Regions from separate parts of the Paenibacillus sp. Z6-24 genome, predicted to be linked through region 2. Evidence: riboswitches for the same ligand, from Rfam matches in the RefSeq annotation. Region 2 holds a riboswitch; each other region holds the start of a gene.
The links. Region 2 has a riboswitch for thiamine pyrophosphate ahead of M1D61_RS20220 (ABC transporter substrate-binding protein). Riboswitches for the same ligand answer to the same signal wherever they lie in the genome.
Positions count from the first base shown of each region.

Region 1: linked by a shared signal. The riboswitch ahead of thiM (hydroxyethylthiazole kinase) and the one ahead of M1D61_RS20220 (ABC transporter substrate-binding protein) in region 2 are both predicted to bind thiamine pyrophosphate.
Region 3: linked by a shared signal. The riboswitch ahead of M1D61_RS09910 (thiamine phosphate synthase) and the one ahead of M1D61_RS20220 (ABC transporter substrate-binding protein) in region 2 are both predicted to bind thiamine pyrophosphate.
Region 4: linked by a shared signal. The riboswitch ahead of thiC (phosphomethylpyrimidine synthase ThiC) and the one ahead of M1D61_RS20220 (ABC transporter substrate-binding protein) in region 2 are both predicted to bind thiamine pyrophosphate.

Region 1 covers NZ_CP096398.1:4,310,699-4,314,913, forward strand. The annotation lists gene thiE (thiamine phosphate synthase) at 1-508, opposite strand, end outside; gene thiD (bifunctional hydroxymethylpyrimidine kinase/phosphomethylpyrimidine kinase) at 495-1,313, opposite strand; gene thiM (hydroxyethylthiazole kinase) at 1,393-2,190, opposite strand; TPP riboswitch at 2,304-2,403, opposite strand; gene M1D61_RS18705 (alpha/beta hydrolase) at 2,591-3,427, opposite strand; gene M1D61_RS18710 (DUF1129 family protein) at 3,685-4,215, shown strand, end outside.
Region 2 covers NZ_CP096398.1:4,664,930-4,669,144, forward strand. The annotation lists gene M1D61_RS20205 (bifunctional 2',3'-cyclic-nucleotide 2'-phosphodiesterase/3'-nucleotidase) at 1-608, opposite strand, end outside; gene M1D61_RS20210 (aspartyl-phosphate phosphatase Spo0E family protein) at 1,002-1,190, opposite strand; gene M1D61_RS20215 (pyridoxamine 5'-phosphate oxidase family protein) at 1,476-1,892, opposite strand; TPP riboswitch at 2,108-2,216, shown strand; gene M1D61_RS20220 (ABC transporter substrate-binding protein) at 2,304-3,353, shown strand; gene M1D61_RS20225 (thiamine-binding protein) at 3,480-3,770, shown strand; gene M1D61_RS20230 (ABC transporter permease) at 3,770-4,215, shown strand, end outside.
Region 3 covers NZ_CP096398.1:2,241,142-2,245,356, reverse strand. The annotation lists gene thiS (sulfur carrier protein ThiS) at 1-72, opposite strand, end outside; gene thiO (glycine oxidase ThiO) at 63-1,289, opposite strand; gene M1D61_RS09910 (thiamine phosphate synthase) at 1,312-2,043, opposite strand; TPP riboswitch at 2,438-2,544, opposite strand; gene M1D61_RS09905 (hypothetical protein) at 2,600-3,436, opposite strand; gene M1D61_RS09900 (protein kinase domain-containing protein) at 3,459-4,215, opposite strand, start outside.
Region 4 covers NZ_CP096398.1:4,806,474-4,810,688, forward strand. The annotation lists gene M1D61_RS20775 (DEAD/DEAH box helicase) at 1-54, opposite strand, end outside; gene M1D61_RS20780 (hypothetical protein) at 243-386, opposite strand; gene M1D61_RS20785 (hypothetical protein) at 724-864, shown strand; TPP riboswitch at 1,322-1,426, shown strand; gene thiC (phosphomethylpyrimidine synthase ThiC) at 1,767-3,509, shown strand; gene M1D61_RS20795 (alkaline phosphatase) at 3,769-4,215, shown strand, end outside.

The DNA.
Region 1 (4,215 bases), 350 kb from region 2:
GAATATCCAGTCCGGCAGTGCGCAGCTGCTCGATGACCGTCGTGCCCCGCACCGCCTCCGCATCCGGCTTGGAAATGGTCGGATAGACAGGGCCGACTCCGAGATAGTCCGCTCCATCTGCGATCGCTTGCTGCGCCTCTTCGAGCGAATGGGCCGAGACGCCAACGATCTTGTCCGGACCGAGACGGCGGCGAATGACCGAAGCGGCTTCGTCGTCCTGACCGACATGTACGCCGTCCGCATTCAGTTCGAGTGCCAGTTCCAGATCATCATTTACGATAAAGGGAATCCCGTGCTCCGCGCAGATCTCCTGCAGACGTCGGGCCAATTGAACACAGGCTGTACCGGTCAGTGCGCCCACTCCCTTTTCCCGGAATTGAAACATGGTGATCCCCCCGGCAATCGCCTGGCGCAGCACCTGCTCCGGCGTCTCTGTACAGTTTACACTGCCCATGACCAGATAGAGCTTCAACCAGCGGCGCATGATGTCGGTATCAGGACGGCTCATGAGTATACCCCCTCTGCCGATAGGCAAAATGGTTGGTCGGACCGTGTACTGAACCGATCCCCAGCCCATCCTCTATCGCTGCCTGGATAAACTGCTTGGCGGTATGCACCGCTTCAAGCACAGAGCGGCCCCGGGCGAGCTCTGCGGTAACTGCAGCGGAATACGTACATCCTGTTCCATGGGTATGCGGCGTATCGATGCGCGGTGTCTCCAGATAATGATAGTTCTGCCCGTCGTAGAGCACATCGACGGCACCTGCTGTCGACAGATCATGACCGCCTTTGACAATCGCATAGCGTGCGCCCATATCGGTCAGTCGGCGGGCCGCTTCTTCCCGGTCCTGCAGCTGCCGGATGCTCATGCCGGTCAGCAGTTCCGCTTCCGGCACATTCGGTGTGACGATCTCGGCGAGCGGCAGCAGATGCCTGGTCAATGCCTGAACCGCCTCCTGCTGGAGCAGTACGGAGCCTCCTTTGGCGACCATGACCGGATCGATCACAAGATTGCGCCAGCCATATCGCTGCACCGCCTGTGCCACTTCATGAATAATGTCTGCGCTGAACAGCATCCCTGTCTTGACTGCTTCGGGTGCCAGATCTTCCCCGATCGAATCCAGCTGGCGGATTACGCCTTCCGGATCGACCGGATAGACGCCCTGTACACCTGCCGTGTTCTGGGCGGTCACTGCCGTAATGACCGACATGCCGTAGACGCCGAGTTCCTGAAAAGTTTTCAGATCGGCCTGTATGCCTGCTCCGCCGCCGCTGTCCGAGCCGGCGATCGTTAATGCCTGATGGATGCTCATGTTTGTTTGCACTCCTTTGAATTAGGGATATAGGGATATAAAATGTACTGCCTGACTATCCTGCCAAGCCTGGCCACATCTACAGGGTCTCGATCCGTGCCCGCTGCTGCACTTGTTCAGGAGTCAGCAGGGACAGCTGATTGATGAACTCCACTTGAAAACTGCCGGTTCCCTGCCCTTCTGTACGCTCTGCTGCCATCTCTGCCGCTATGCCGTAGAAAGCCAGCGCTTCCGCTGCTGCCTGCAGCCAGTGCTCCCGGCCTCCGGCAGCCGCTGCAAAAGCGGCCACCACCGAGCTGAGCAGACACCCTGCACCGGTCACCTTGGTCAGCAGCGGATGTCCGTTCGCCACCGTCAGGGTCGCCTGACCGTCAGTGATAATATCCTCCTCCCCCGTCACAATCACGATGGAGCCCAGCTGCTCGGCTGCCTGGCGGGCCAACTGAGTACGATCTCCCTCTCCTGCCCCGGCATCGACGCCGCGGATATTCCATTCGGCTCCGGCTACATTCGCAATCTCTGCCACATTGCCGCGCAGAAAATCGATCTTGACCTGCTCGCTAATCCGGCGGGCCGAATCTGTGCGATAAGCGGTTGCTCCCGCTCCAACCGGATCGAACACAACCGGCACTCCCGCCCGATTGGCAGACTGTCCTGCCAGTAGAATGGACTGCACCGTATATTCATCGAGCGTGCCCATATTCAGCATGACCGCTCCAGACATCGCGGCGACATCCGCCACTTCTTCATGCGCATACGCCATAAAGGGCGAAGCTCCCAGAGCCAGCAGCCCATTGGCTGTAAAGTTGGTCACCACCACATTGGTAATATTGTGAATGAGCGGATTCTGCTCACGCACCTTTTGCAAATAAGACATCCCTTCTCCTCCTCGACTGTACAAACTGTATACAAAAAAGACCCATTCACCTCCAGCAGGAGATCAATGGGTCGTATCATTCATTCAGGTATATCGTGCCGTATAGGCATGAGTGAAATCCGCGTCCACTTCCCTCCGCTGGTATAACCCAGATCAGGTTCCAAGGGTCCGGACATAATCCGTCTCAGCCTCGCGGCTCCCCTAGTGAATTCAAAGCAATATGATGAGTAAGGATTGCACACCGAACGTCTTGCGCTGCCGGTGTCCTCTGGTCTCTTTATAGTTACGATCTTATAAGGATATCCGCCGACTGTCAAATCCACAGCCGTGCCGGTTCATGCTCCATTACAGAGCTTTAATATCCATACACAGCCTTATAAGATGTACATATGCCAAACGGTCAGATCATCCAGTGCTGCCACTGCGTCTGTGCCGCTTCACGTCCGGCGAGCCATTCGCGTGTATAACGAAGCAGTTCGCGGCGATGCGGACCGGAAGAATACGTATGATCCGCCTGGAAAATAATCTGCTTGTCACAGCGCCCTTCCTGCCGGGTCCAGAACTCCTGCTGGTACAAAAAGGCATAATCCACCGGAATCACATCATCCCCGGTACCATGCACGACCAATACATCGCCGCTGAACTGGCGCGCTTCGATGAACGGCTGGTAATTGCCCAGCGACTCAAAGTAAACCGGCTTGAAGCAGTAGCCCAGATAATCCGCTTCCCCTTCGATTACCGCCTGATCATACGTCTCGCGACCGACAATTTTCACAATATCATTAAAAGGATGACCCACCGCCGACCACAGTACCAGATGCTTGATCCGGTGATCGCGGACAGCAGTCAGTATTGCTACCGCTCCGCCAAGGCTGTGACCGATCAGCGTGACCCGGGTCGGATCAATATCGCTGCAGTTCATGACATAATCGAGCACAGTGCGGGTCTGCGCGACCATGGAGTCCAGTCCCTGCTGACCATATAGTCCACTGCTTTCCCCACAGCCCGCGTAATCAAAGCGAACGACCATGTATCCATCAGCAGCCAGTTCACGGGCGCTGTTGACGAACAAGCGGTCCACACCGATCCGGCTGCCGACAAAACCGTGACAGATAATAATCAGCGGTGTACGGTCCTTGCCTTTGCCCTGTGTATCGGTCTGACGGTCATGCGTCGGATAGTGAATACTGGCTGTTAAATCCACTTCCTGATGGCGAATAACGATATTCCTCTCCATAATGATTCCTCCCCGCAATAGCTGTGTATATAATCAGAAAACTCCTATTTTTTTAAAGGTGAAATATTTAATTTAAATAATTCCGATGAGTTTAATATGATTTAAAGTAACATTATAGTAGCATCCCGGGAATTCAATTGTCAATGGAGCAAAAGTGTGGCAGAATAATAGCTTCCAGACCGATCTCCGGCACTATAGGCAGCCGGTATAAATAGGGATATATTCAGGTACAATTGATTACGATTGGAGGAACGATTATGAGTACTGTGCGTCATTTGGTAAAGGATATTAATTCAATTCGCGATCAGCTCAAACAGGATAATCTGAGCTATTATGACGATGTCATCGTGCATGTACGGGACGCTCGTATCCGCCGCGAATCGGGTGAGGAACTGCTGCTGGAGATGGGACGGCACCTGCTGGACGCCCAGCAAAAAGGCAAAAGTGCCCGCCAGCTGTTTGGCAAGGAATCGGACAGTTATGCCAATCAGCTCATCGAGAATCTGCCGGAGGCCCGGCAGCTGAGCAAACCGATGTATTATCTGATGATTGTCTGGGTCGCGCTTACATGGGTGTTCCTGCTGCAGGCACTGATGGGCTTTTTCAAAATCAATATCAGCGGCTCGGGCGTTGTCGGTGAAATCAGCCTCTCCACCCTGATCCTGGTCGCTGCCGGTGCGATTGTACTGGTCGAACTCGTTCGCCGCGTCGCCGATCAACCTGTAGAGAAGAGCGATCTGGACCGTCCGCGAATGCAGATCAATGCCCGCTCGGTCATGTCCTATCTG
Region 2 (4,215 bases):
ACCAGACCGAGTACGCCTACTTTGAGCGTGTGTTTTGCTCCGGCTTCGTCGGTTACTTCTTTATCCAGAATAACGTACGGTGTAAAGTAGTTTTCGGTACCTTCACCGTTTCCGTTGTCTTTATAAATATTAGCGTTCACATAAGGGAACTTGGCACCTTTTACAGCCTGATTCAGAAAATCGAGTCCATAGTTAAACTCATGGTTACCATAGGTTGCTGCATCAAAACCGAGCGGATTCATGGCTTCATAAATCGGATGGGTCGCATTTTGAGCGAGCGGTTCGATTTTGGCTACATAATCACCCAGCGGTGTGCCTTGCAGCAGATCACCATTATCGATCAATACACTGTTCGCAGCTTCGGCGCGCGCCGCTTTAATCAGCGTTGCCGTCTTGGCGAAACCGTATTCATCCGTAGGTTTGTCTGAATAGTAATCATAGTTCACCATATTCGTGTGCAGGTCAGTTGTCTCCATCAGACGAAGCTTAACCGTTGTACCTGCAGTAGTTGTATCCGCCGCAAATGCCGGCATAGCCGTGATGCCAAACAGGTGCAGCGCTGCAATCGCCGCTACTGTTTTCTTGAGTGTCTTTTTCCCCAGATTCAAAATCAAAACCCCTCCCGAATATATTCAGCACATATACGTTCTCTGATTCTTTCAGTATAAACGCTTACACTCATCTATGTATAAAGCATATGTAAAGCGGGTGTGAAATTGATTTACGGATTTACACTACTATTTACATATTGCTGAAATAAAATGAGAGTGTAGACGCATAAAAGAGCAAAGCATATAGTGACATGATAGAATCTTATACTATCAATTGATATATTTGAAGGGATATTTGATTCATTTTTACGATTTTTACTAAATTAGTTACAAAAAAGACGTATATATAACATATATACGTCAGATATTATTCGTTTTTTTATCCAAATCCAGCAAACCAAAACAAAGGACATGCTGCTCTCTGTGATGTATGACGGCTTATATATATCCTTATTGACTCATACCGGTTGCAGGTTGATTCCCTTTGCGGTGTTTATGCTGTAAATAAGAGTCCAGAATACGATCCAGCTGTTCGGACTGGTCGATCACCCGGTGATCGCGGATTCCGTGCTCTTCGGCCATCTGGTTCAATATGCGGCGTTCCTGTTCAATCTGCTGCTCGATCTTTTTTAGGTCCAAGGAAAGCACCTCCTGTAGATTACCCCTTTCACTTCTTGCAATTACCTTATATTTGAAATAGATAAAATTTGTAGTAATACATTGTTTATACCCTAAATTCATGCTGTTGATCAAGTTTCTAGGGTCCCTATTTTATCCTTTTATTGGAAGCAAAAAATGACAAAAAATCCGGTGCCGATTCTGTAGTATGCCTGCGCATTTTACAAAATTCGTCACCGGATTATACAATCTTATGCTGAATCACTTGTTACAGGAATGCTGTCAGGTATTCGACGGAAAGGCGACTTAGCTGTTCCAGGTCTGTTTCTGACCTTCTTTGTCGGTATACTCAATCGTCTGTGGTGTAATATCAAGTACCACATAGTCGGGATCATCCGGTCCGGAGAACCAGTTTTTGAATTCGTCTTTCCAGACGCGCTGCTTCAGCTCGTCATTCGTGGACACGGCACAGGTCGCTTCGATCTCAACCACTTCGTTATTGCCGCCTTTTTCATAACCAAGCAGCAGATAGCAGTTCGGGTTCTGTTCCAGTTCATCCACTTTTTGTGTTTTGCGGTCTGTTGCCAGATGAATGTTCAGACCTTCATTATATACGGCCATATAGCGCACCTTTGGTTTATTGTTCTCCACTGTGCCAAATGCACAAAAACGGTTCTCTTCCAGTGCTTTAACGATAGATTGTTCTACTGGTGTTTGACTCATGATCAAGCTCCTTCCGCGATATGGACTTGGATAATTCAACACGCCTGTACTGCATGGCGCTGAATTTTAGATAGTACTTAACTTTGAGTGCCTATACTGGATACTTACCCGGTCAGCAAGAAGCTGAACCTTCCCGGCCTGTTCCACCTTTCCCGGATGCCTCTCTTGCTGGACAGCAGGCAGGCACTCGTCTATAATTACAGCTAGAAAAAGCGCATACGATCTGGGGGAGCTGGGCTAGCCGGCTGAGAGTGTATTCGACCAATACAGACCCTTTACCTGATCTGGATAATGCCAGCGTAGGAAGCGAATCAAGCATTGTATGTGTCTCATACGATATGCACCTATGACGTCCCGATCCGGGGCGCTTTTTTTATATCTTTTTATATAGAAGGAAGAAGGGGTAACGAAATGAACAGACACTGGAACAAGCTTCTGCCGCTATTGGCGGTATGCCTGCTGCTTATCACGGCAGGATGCGGAGGTCAGAGCGGAAGCAGCAGTCCGGCAGCCGGCGGTCAGGACACCGCAGGCACGAGCGGCAGCGCACTTAAGGATGTACAGGTCGTGCTGGACTGGACACCGAATACGAACCATACCGGTCTCTATGTCGCCCAGCAGATGGGTTACTACAAGGATGCCGGATTAAATGTAGAGATTATTGCGCCGGGACAGGGCGGTGCAGATACGATGGTCGCCTCGGGCAAAGTGCCATTTGGCATCAGCTATCAGGAGAGCGTGACCCAGGCCCGTGTGCAGGGTGTACCGCTCGTCTCCATTGCAGCCGTGATTCAGCATAACACTTCCGGTTTTGCTTCGCCGGTCGACCGCGGAATCAAGACGCCCAAGGATATGGAAGGCAAATCTTATGGCGCATGGGGCTCACCGGTTGAGGAAGCGGTTATGAAATCGATCATGACGACTGACGGCGGGGATGTAACCAAGGTGAAAAGCGTCAATATCGGGGACGCCGACTTTTTCACAGCGGTTAAAAAAGGCATCGACTTTGCCTGGATCTTCTACGGCTGGACCGGCGTGGAGGCCGAACTGCGCGGAGAGCCGCTCAACATGATGTACGTCAAGGATTATTCACCGAATCTGGACTATTACACACCGGTCATCGTGACCAACGAGAAGCAGATTCAGCAGGACCCCGATCTGGTCAAGGCATTCATGGCAGCAACCGCCAAGGGCTATGAATATACAATCGCCAATCCGGACAAAGCCGCAGATATTCTGATCCAGGCGGTACCGGATCTGGACCCTGAACTGGTCCAAGCCAGCCAGAAGTGGCTGTCACCCAAATATCAGGATGATGCCAAACAGTGGGGCATGCAGAAGCCTGAGATCTGGTCCGGTTATGCCGACTGGATGTATGAACAGGGTCTGCTCGACGACAAGCTGGATGCTTCCAAGGCATTTACCAACGACTATCTGCCTGCAGCAGACAGTAGTAAATAAGAAGCAAAATCAAGCAGTACGGCTCCCGGGCGCTGAATCGCCGGCCGTATCGCTGCCGGTATCATTAATTTATTTTGCCTGATCGAATTCAATACTACAGTCATTCTACCAGGAGGTTATTAAATCATGGCTACGACACTACTGAGCATTCAGGTCATTCCGAAGACCGTTAATAATGAAAATTCCTATGATTACGTCGATGCCGCGATTGCGGTCATTCAGGCTTCCGGACTGAAATATGAAGTGCATCCGCTGGAGACGACGCTGGAAGGCGAACTTCCGCAGCTGCTGGAGGTTGTACAGAAGATGCATGAGGCGCTGGTGGAAAAGGGCAGCCCGAGTATCATTTCCCAGATCAAAATCGCACATAATCCATCCGGCATCAGCATGGACGGATTAACGGAGAAATACCGCTAATGTCCATCAGAGCATGGTGGAAAGGCATATGGCCGCCCTTTGGGGCGGTCGTTTTGTTACTGGTGCTATGGCAGATGGCTACCTCCCTTTTCCAGATTGAGGACTGGATTCTGCCAAGTCCCGCCCGGATCGCCCGGGAAGCGGAGAAAAGCTACGTCAGTCTGCTCGGGCATACATGGGCGACGCTGAAGCTGACACTGGCCGGATTCGGCATCGGGGCAGCGACCGGATTGATCGTCGCCGGTGTGCTGCACTATATTCCGTTTCTGCGACGGGCCCTCTATCCGCTGCTGATCCTGAGCCAGAATATTCCACTGATCGCCCTCGGGCCGCTGCTCATTATCTGGTTCGGATTCGGGCTATTGTCCAAGCTGATCGTGATTGTGCTGGTCTGCTTTTTCCCGATTACGGTGGCTGCACTTGGCGGGCTCGCCGGGACCGACCG
Region 3 (4,215 bases), 2.4 Mb from region 2:
TTGAAGCAGCTGCTCGATTGTGCGAACGTCCGGCGATACCGAGCGGCTCTTTCCATTGATCATCAATTCCATACTGGTGTCCCCCCTTCCGTCTCCGGTTGCAGTCTCAAAAGGTGTTGCAGTGCACGGCCCGGAGCAAAACTTGCCGGGATGGAAGAACTCTGACCGGATGCTATGGCTTCCGCCATAATCCGTCCGGTTCCGGCTGCCAGCAGGATGCCATTACGATAATGCCCGCAGGCCATCCATACACCCGGCAGCGGTGTCAACATTCCCATATAAGGCAGCTCGTCCGCCGTACCCGGCCGTATACCGGCCCAGCAGCGTACCAGTTCCCCGTTGGTGATGGACGGAATATACTGCTGCGCTTTGAACAACAGCTCGGTGACTGACCCGGCTTCTACCAGCGTATCTATTCGGCCGGGCTTACTTGTCGCCCCGATCCAGATGCGATTGCCCTGTTTGGGAATAATATAGATTTGATGACCATAAATCGTATGATTCAGCCAGCTTGTCGGTGTGCGTATTTCCAGCAGTTCTCCTTTGACCGGTAAAAAGGGCAGCCGGTATCCTTCAGCCTCGATCAATCTGGCACTACCAAGTCCGGAAGCCAAAATAATCTGCTCCCCATACATCACTCCCTGCTCTGTCACCACACCGGTAGCCCTTCCATACTCCCCGTGTTCACGCAGCAATCGTCTTACTTCCGTCTGCCGATATAACACTGCTCCCAGACATACTGCCGCCAGCACCAATGCTTCATTCAGCAGGGAAGGAATAAGCTGCTGTTCGGATCGGTTGTAGAGCATCCCATGCTCTGAGCGGATATATGGCTCTTCCCTTGCCAGACGCTGATTATCCCACCATTCCAGATGAGAGTTGCCAGCCTGTACGCTATCCTGCTTGTTATTATAAAGTCGCTCTCCAACGGAACCCGGATCTGCAGAAGCAAGCTGACGAGAATGATGTTCCAGATCATGTGGTTGCACAGGCAGCAGGAATCCTTCACTGCGCAATCCACAATGTATACCTGTCAGCTCATATAGCTGTTCGGTCAGCCCGGTGTACAGAGAGCGGCTGTACAGAGCCAACTGACGAAGATCCGCATGCTGGAAATGTTCCGACTCCGCTGCCAGCATTCCTCCGGCAGCACCCGATGCCCCCGATGCAGGCTGATTTTTCTCAATGATGGCTACTTTCATGCCTTTCACCGATAATTCATAAGCGATAGAGGCTCCAATTACACCAGCTCCGACTACAATCGCATCATAATATCCGTTGCTTCTCATTGCTCATATCACCTTCCTCAGTCTATGTTCTCTCTATCACAGCTGATGCAGCGGATAAGGCTGCTCTGTAGGCAGCAGCCTGTTCAGCCGGATCATCGGCTGCGAATATGCCGGACATGACAGCTATACCGGCTGCTCCGGCATGAGCCAACTCCTCAGCATGCTGCGGCTGAATGCCTCCGATGGCAATAACAGGAATATGCACAGCACCACATAGCTGATACAGCTGATGAATTCCGCGGGCCGGAACTCCCCGTTTGGATGGTGTCTTATAAATATGCCCGTAAAAAAGATAATCCATGCCTTCCTGCTCTGCCTGTATCGCATGCGCGGTAGTGTGTACGGATCGCCCGGCTATATATTTCCATGGATGCTGAATGCCCTGTTCCGGTTCGTATAAAGCGGACGCCGTTTGCAGTAGACTCTTCATGTCATGCCGGGACAGATTATTGTCTGAAAGAGATATACTTGGCCTCCATCGATCCGCTTCTGCTCTGTTGAAACTGTGCTGTTCAGGCAAATGGATGCCCCCGATTCCCAGCTCCGCAGCAAGCTGAACTCTGCTATTGAGGCGAATCTTGGCAGCAGGGATTCCTTCCTGCAGCATGACTTGTATCAATTCTTTCACCTGATCGTCTGACCACTGCTTCTCCCGAATGTGAATCGCTGTTACCTGGTGATGCACCTGTGTACCGACTGCAAGTATCTTCTCTGCCGGCTGACTGCCTGTACTCACAATGTGCAGCTCCATCATGCACCTCCTGCTTTCTACTCACCGACTAATCTGTATCTCTAATCTGTACAATTGAATAATGAGCAACGAACCGACCGTGCCTTTAAAGGCTAATCAGACAGAACCCGATAACGCAAAAAAACCACCTTCCCGCAGGAAAGTGGTTGTCTGATTCAAACAATAACAGGACTATTTTACAAGCAGCCTGCCGAAGTATAATCTTGTCAAAACATTGATGATATCATTGTGTGCATCCTTATGTATTATTGCCTGATAGATGCCGTTAATCCGTTCAGCGCTGAATAATGAATGAGAAACAGGATTGCCTGTTCATTCATGTATCTGCCGCCGGCTGCATAATGATAATTTAAATCCAGTCTGCATCGGATTCAGTTGATATACTCGTTCGTCCAAGGTTATTCTTCTACCACTTCCCTACGCTGGTATAATCCAGATCAGGTACAAAGGGTTCGGCAATCAGTTCTGCCATCTCAGCCGTTACAGGCTCCCCCAGTGCATTGTAGCTATTCAATTTAAGCATATTTATCTTAGCAAAACTGCTCTTATAAAGCAAATATTATGTAGAAATAGGAAACCTGACAACAGAGCCTGATAGCACAGGCACACCACCCAGCTGCTCCATAACCGCCGCTGTCAGAAAAAAAGACTGTCGCAGAAAATCAGCAGATTCCGTATGAGTCCGGTCGAGAATCAAATGGTAACGCATAAAGGAAAGCAGGTCCTGCGCGTTCCATGCATCTTGAAAAGCCTGGTAGTAATTCAGCATGTACATAGGCTGATGTACACCGAATCTGCGAACAATACTGGCAGCAGTCAGCAGAGACTCTGGCTGATATGCACCAAGCACCGGAATCCAGGGTATGGAACGAAGCACTTCATCATGGGCATATTCATGGAAAAATGTTTTCAACTGTGCTGTATTCTGACTCAGATTGACAACGATAAGATCAGCTTCTCCGAGCATCGGCATCTGCTCTGTTCCAGAACCAGCGTCCATCAGGATTAGATCGTAATATTCCCCGGCTATGGTGAGCAGGTATTTCCAGAAAAGATGATCCGGCATCTTCTCTTCCCGCTCATCTGTGCCGATCAACAGATCAAGTCGATCTTTGAGGAGAGGAATCATATAATCCGATACATTATTACGAGTCAGAATACCTGATTCATACAAATAACGAATCCGGTCTACTCCCGGCCTTTTAGGCGGATGAGTATGATTCATAAGTACATCTGCAGACAATAAGCCCGCTTCGACACTTTGGTTACGACACTGGTTATGACACAGCAGCAATCTCAGCCGATACTGCAGCGAGGCGGTAACAGCGGCAATGGCTGTATGGGATGAAGTTCTTCCGTGGCCCCCATCCGGACTCCAGAACATTACGGTAGTCATTGATTTCCTCCTTTTCGCTGGATTAGCGTAGATTGAACCATAGTTTGCGCTTTTTCACCGGGGAAGGCAGATAATCGCTTAGCAATTCTCTCAGCACCGATGCTGCTGCCGGCTGATGGTCAAATGGATCGGGATTCCAGGGAATACTATGTACCTGCTCCGTATGAAGCTCCCGCTGCAGACGCTGTACCGCATCTTCCGGAGCCAGCGGCAGACAATACTGCCATTTATCCTGGGGATACCGCTGCAGATCGGCAGCCATCTTCAGTACATCCTGGTAACGCCATTCCGCCCCTGATCCAACAATGATAGGAATATCCGCCCGTAGAAATTCTTCCAGCCGGTCATTTTGCTGGTAACGCCCCAGATCCAGAATGATAAACCGGTAGCTGCCACCGAGCAATCCTACCACTTCCGCTCTGGCTGATTCACGCCAGTAATCGACACCTTCCAGTGTAAACTTGCGTTCTTCCAGCAGCATATGTCGCTCTGCCATTCCGTTCACCGCTACCTGCTGTATACGGGCAAATGCTCCAGGAATATGGTTCATTTCCACCAGCGCGACCTTTTGCTGACTTCTCGCCAGATGATGGGCAATGGACACAGCCGTATGTGTAGTTCCTGTACCTGATGTTGCTCCCATAACCGCAATGACCTGTGTCATCTTGTTCCATCTGCTGGCGGATATGCCGGACTCTCCATGCACGCGGCTATAGTGCTCATTCACAGCCTGACCAAGTGCCTGCCTCGTATCAGCTGCAGACTGGAAGCGCTCGGAT
Region 4 (4,215 bases), 140 kb from region 2:
GGAAGTTTTGCCGCACCACAGCTGAATGGATGGCAGATTGAATTCAGTGCTCATAAGTATGCTCCTGTCCGGCTGTATCTTTCAGCCTTTTTTGCCTTGCAGCTATCTTAGGATTGGCATCTGCATAGATCACAGATGCGCCTTCACGATCTTTATCATATCTCCCTGGCGGATCAGGCCTTCCCGTTCTACCGAACAGACGATGCCGCGGCGCTTTTTGGCGGCAGGGTACATTTTCCCCTTCACAGATCCGTCCGGTCGCCGGGTATGCCTGCCAGCTCTAATTGAATCTCCGGTACTTGCCGGGTGAGAAAGCTGCCCTTGGTATCGACAATCAATACACTTTCGACCGTAATCGGTTGAATCGGTTGTTCCGGTTCACTCATGTAATTTCTCCTTTGGTCCTGACAGTAAAAGCACAGCTTATCGCTTACTCGATTATGCCATATCCGGCAGCGCATTCACCAGACGCAGCAGCCTGTACAGCCCGAAATAGATATCCGCGCAGTAAAAAGACCTGGGGATGAACAGGTTTGAACAGGTACATCGCGTTACCGATGTATGCCTGAATTTCAATTTCCAGCAACGAACCATTATTTTCCACGTATGTAAATTGAGGTTGCAATCAGGATTTCCCTACAGCAATGGCTTAAGTACGAATCATATGCACTTTGTAATCGGTATGAAGAGGCTTTTACTTTTAGTGAAAGGAGGTAATTTATAATGGATACCCAGGTAAAGCAATCCAATAACGCATGGTCACGTGCCAACTGGGCTGAAGCTGGTGTTGATCTGGTCATCCAATTTCCAGGAATGGTTTACCGTTTTGCTGTTTGTATATTTGCCTGTATGTTTGGTAGCTGATCAAGTACAGACCGGCAGATAACAATCAGCCATCTGCAAAAGAAAAAGACTCAGCACCGGCATCACGCCAGTGCTGAGTCTTTTTTATTCATTTCCGAGGCTCTTTCAAAATCGTTATCGTCTATTAGGATACGCTGTGCTTCATCTGCCGGAGTCGTACAACCGATCGGCGGCACACGATTGTCAGCAGAATCGCCAGGCTGCTCATATGCAGCTGGGCCATGTAGGCATACAATCATCTCCCGGAATGAAATTATGAACCTTCGCTGCTTGCGCCAGCTATATATACCAAATTATATATTTAAAATTACGTATAAACATCAGTCTTTCAACGCAGATGTTCTGCGTTGAAAGACTGAATAAATAGCTCCTGCTTCTTACTTCCATTTCGTTATACATTTGTTCCCTGAAAAGGATTAAATTTGACAAATACAAGTGATCCGGCATATAGTCTTACTGTATCCACTAGGGGCGCCTGTACGGGCTGAGATAAAGCATCTGCTTTGGTCCCTTTGAACCTGATCTGGGTTATGCCAGCGTAGGAAAGTGGTTGAGACTTCGTTGATACGACGATACGGTTTCTGCCGCTTCCTGCCCGGAGGCGGCTTTGTGCTGTCTGCGGGAGGAAGTGGAGAGGATCGATTGTCAGTCTGCACAGATACATAGGCAGCAGGCCGATGGGAATAGACGATTGCCGGTTTGACGAACTTATGGCTGCTGAGGCCCCAATAAGATTCCTGCTGGAACAAAGATCGTGAACCTCAAAGACTGCCGTTCTCTGATTCCTCGCTGTACCGCAGATTGTCAGCACTGAAGCCCATCCTGTATACTCCTGCTGCTTCCTCCCTGTATTAGTGTGTCTCCTGGCGGATATCCACATTCGCGAGGAGGTTTTTTGCATTATGGCTATTTATCAGACACCATTACCCGGCAGCCGCAAAGTATATATTCAGGGATCACGGGCAGACATTCAGGTACCGGTACGCGAGATTGCTTTATCCGATAGTGAGATACGCGGAGAGGCCGTACCCAATCCTCCGCTTCATGTCTATGATTCCAGCGGACCCTATACGGATACCGGGCAGCCCGTTGATATTCGTCAGGGACTGGTGCCGCTGCGCCAGGGCTGGATCGAGGAACGCTGCGATACGCTGCGGTATGAAGGCAGACAGGTACTGCCCCAGGATAACGGATTTCTGGACAGTGAACGGGCAGTTCGACAGGGCGCCGAAATATTCCCTCAGGCTCACCGCCAGCCTGCGGCGGCTATCCCCGGCGGCAATGTCACCCAGCTGCATTATGCCCGCCAGGGAATCATTACGCCGGAGATGGAATTTATCGCCCTGCGTGAAGGCATGGAGCCGGAGTTCGTCCGTGCCGAAGTCGCTGCCGGACGAGCGGTAATCCCGGCCAACATCAACCATCCGGAGAGTGAGCCGATGATTATCGGCCGCCATTTTCATGTGAAAATTAATGCCAATATCGGCAACTCGGCTGTCGCCTCCTCCATCGAGGAAGAAGTGGAAAAGATGACCTGGGCGATCCGCTGGGGTGCCGATACGATCATGGACCTGTCCACCGGCAAAAATATTCATACCACAAGGGAGTGGATTATCCGCAATTCTCCCGTGCCCGTCGGTACGGTTCCCATTTATCAGGCACTGGAAAAGGTCAACGGCCGTGCTGAGGATCTGAGCTGGGAAGTCTTCCGCGATACGCTGATAGAGCAGGCCGAGCAGGGGGTCGATTACTTTACGATTCATGCCGGTGTACTGCTGCGTTATATCCCGCTGACGGCCAATCGGGTGACAGGCATCGTCAGCCGCGGCGGCTCGATTATGGCGGCATGGTGTCTTGCGCATCATCAGGAGAATTTTCTATATACCCATTTTAAAGAGATCTGCGAGATTATGAAGAGGTATGACATTACCTTTTCCCTTGGTGACGGGCTGCGTCCGGGTTCGATTGCCGATGCCAATGATGAAGCCCAGTTTGCCGAGCTGGGTACACTTGGAGAGCTGACTCATATCGCCTGGAAACATGATGTGCAGGTAATGATCGAGGGACCGGGTCATGTGCCGATTCATCTGATCAAGGAAAATATGGACCGTCAGCTGGAAGTGTGCGACGAAGCGCCATTTTATACACTGGGTCCGTTAACGACAGATATTGCCCCTGGCTATGACCATATTACTTCAGCGATCGGAGCGGCGATGATTGGCTGGTACGGAACTGCCATGCTCTGCTATGTCACACCCAAGGAGCATCTCGGCCTGCCCAATCGGGAAGACGTCAAGGAAGGCGTCATCGCCTACAAAATCGCCGCCCATGCTGCCGACCTCGCCAAAGGTCATCCACAGGCACGCAAGCGGGATGATGCACTGTCGCGAGCGAGGTTCGAATTCCGCTGGCGCGATCAGTTCCACCTCTCACTCGATCCGGAGCGGGCGATGAGCTACCATGATGAGACCCTTCCAGCCGAAGGCGCCAAAAGTGCTCATTTTTGCTCCATGTGCGGACCCAAATTCTGCAGCATGAAGATTACCCACGATATCCGTGACCAATATGGCTCTGCCGAAGTGGAACAGGCCATGCAGGAGAAGTCACAGGAATTCAAGGCTGGCGGCAGCCGTATTTATAGTTGATTCCGCAGTGACAGTCAGTGTAATATCCATCATTCGACCTCTCCTCTAAGACATATAACAGCAAATTTCCGGAACAGTCACTGTACATAGTGTCCGTTCCGGGAACTTTGCATGCTGGCAGCCTATTATTAAGCAAGGGTAAATATGCAATTTTATATCACATTTACAAAATAAGGTTTTTTATATGACAAATGAGATATATGATCAATGTATCATATGAATACATATTAGGAGTGTGACAATCTTGAATACCTCTTCCATGAAAAAAGCAACCCTGGCTCTGAGCGCTGCCGCTGTATTAAGTGTGCCCCTCTTCACCAGCGGCTTCACGACTGCTGATGCAGCAGCTACCGCCGCGGCCAAAAAAGTGACGGCTCCCAAAAATATTATTCTGTTTATCGGAGACGGTATGGGCGAAGCAAGCCGCAACGCTATCCGCTATGCCACTGTCGGCAAAAACGGTACCCTGGAAATGGACAGAATGCCGGTGTCCGGACTCGTACGCACCAGTTCCAGCGATAGCCTGGTAACAGACTCTGCCGCGGCTGCAACGGCGATTGCGACCGGTGTCAAAACATACAATGGTGCGATCGGCATGGATGCCAAGAAAAAGCCGGTCACTACCATTATGGAACTGGCCAAAAAAGCAGGCATGTCCACCGGCGTCGTAACGACCAGCCAGGTAACGGATGCGACAGGCGCGGCC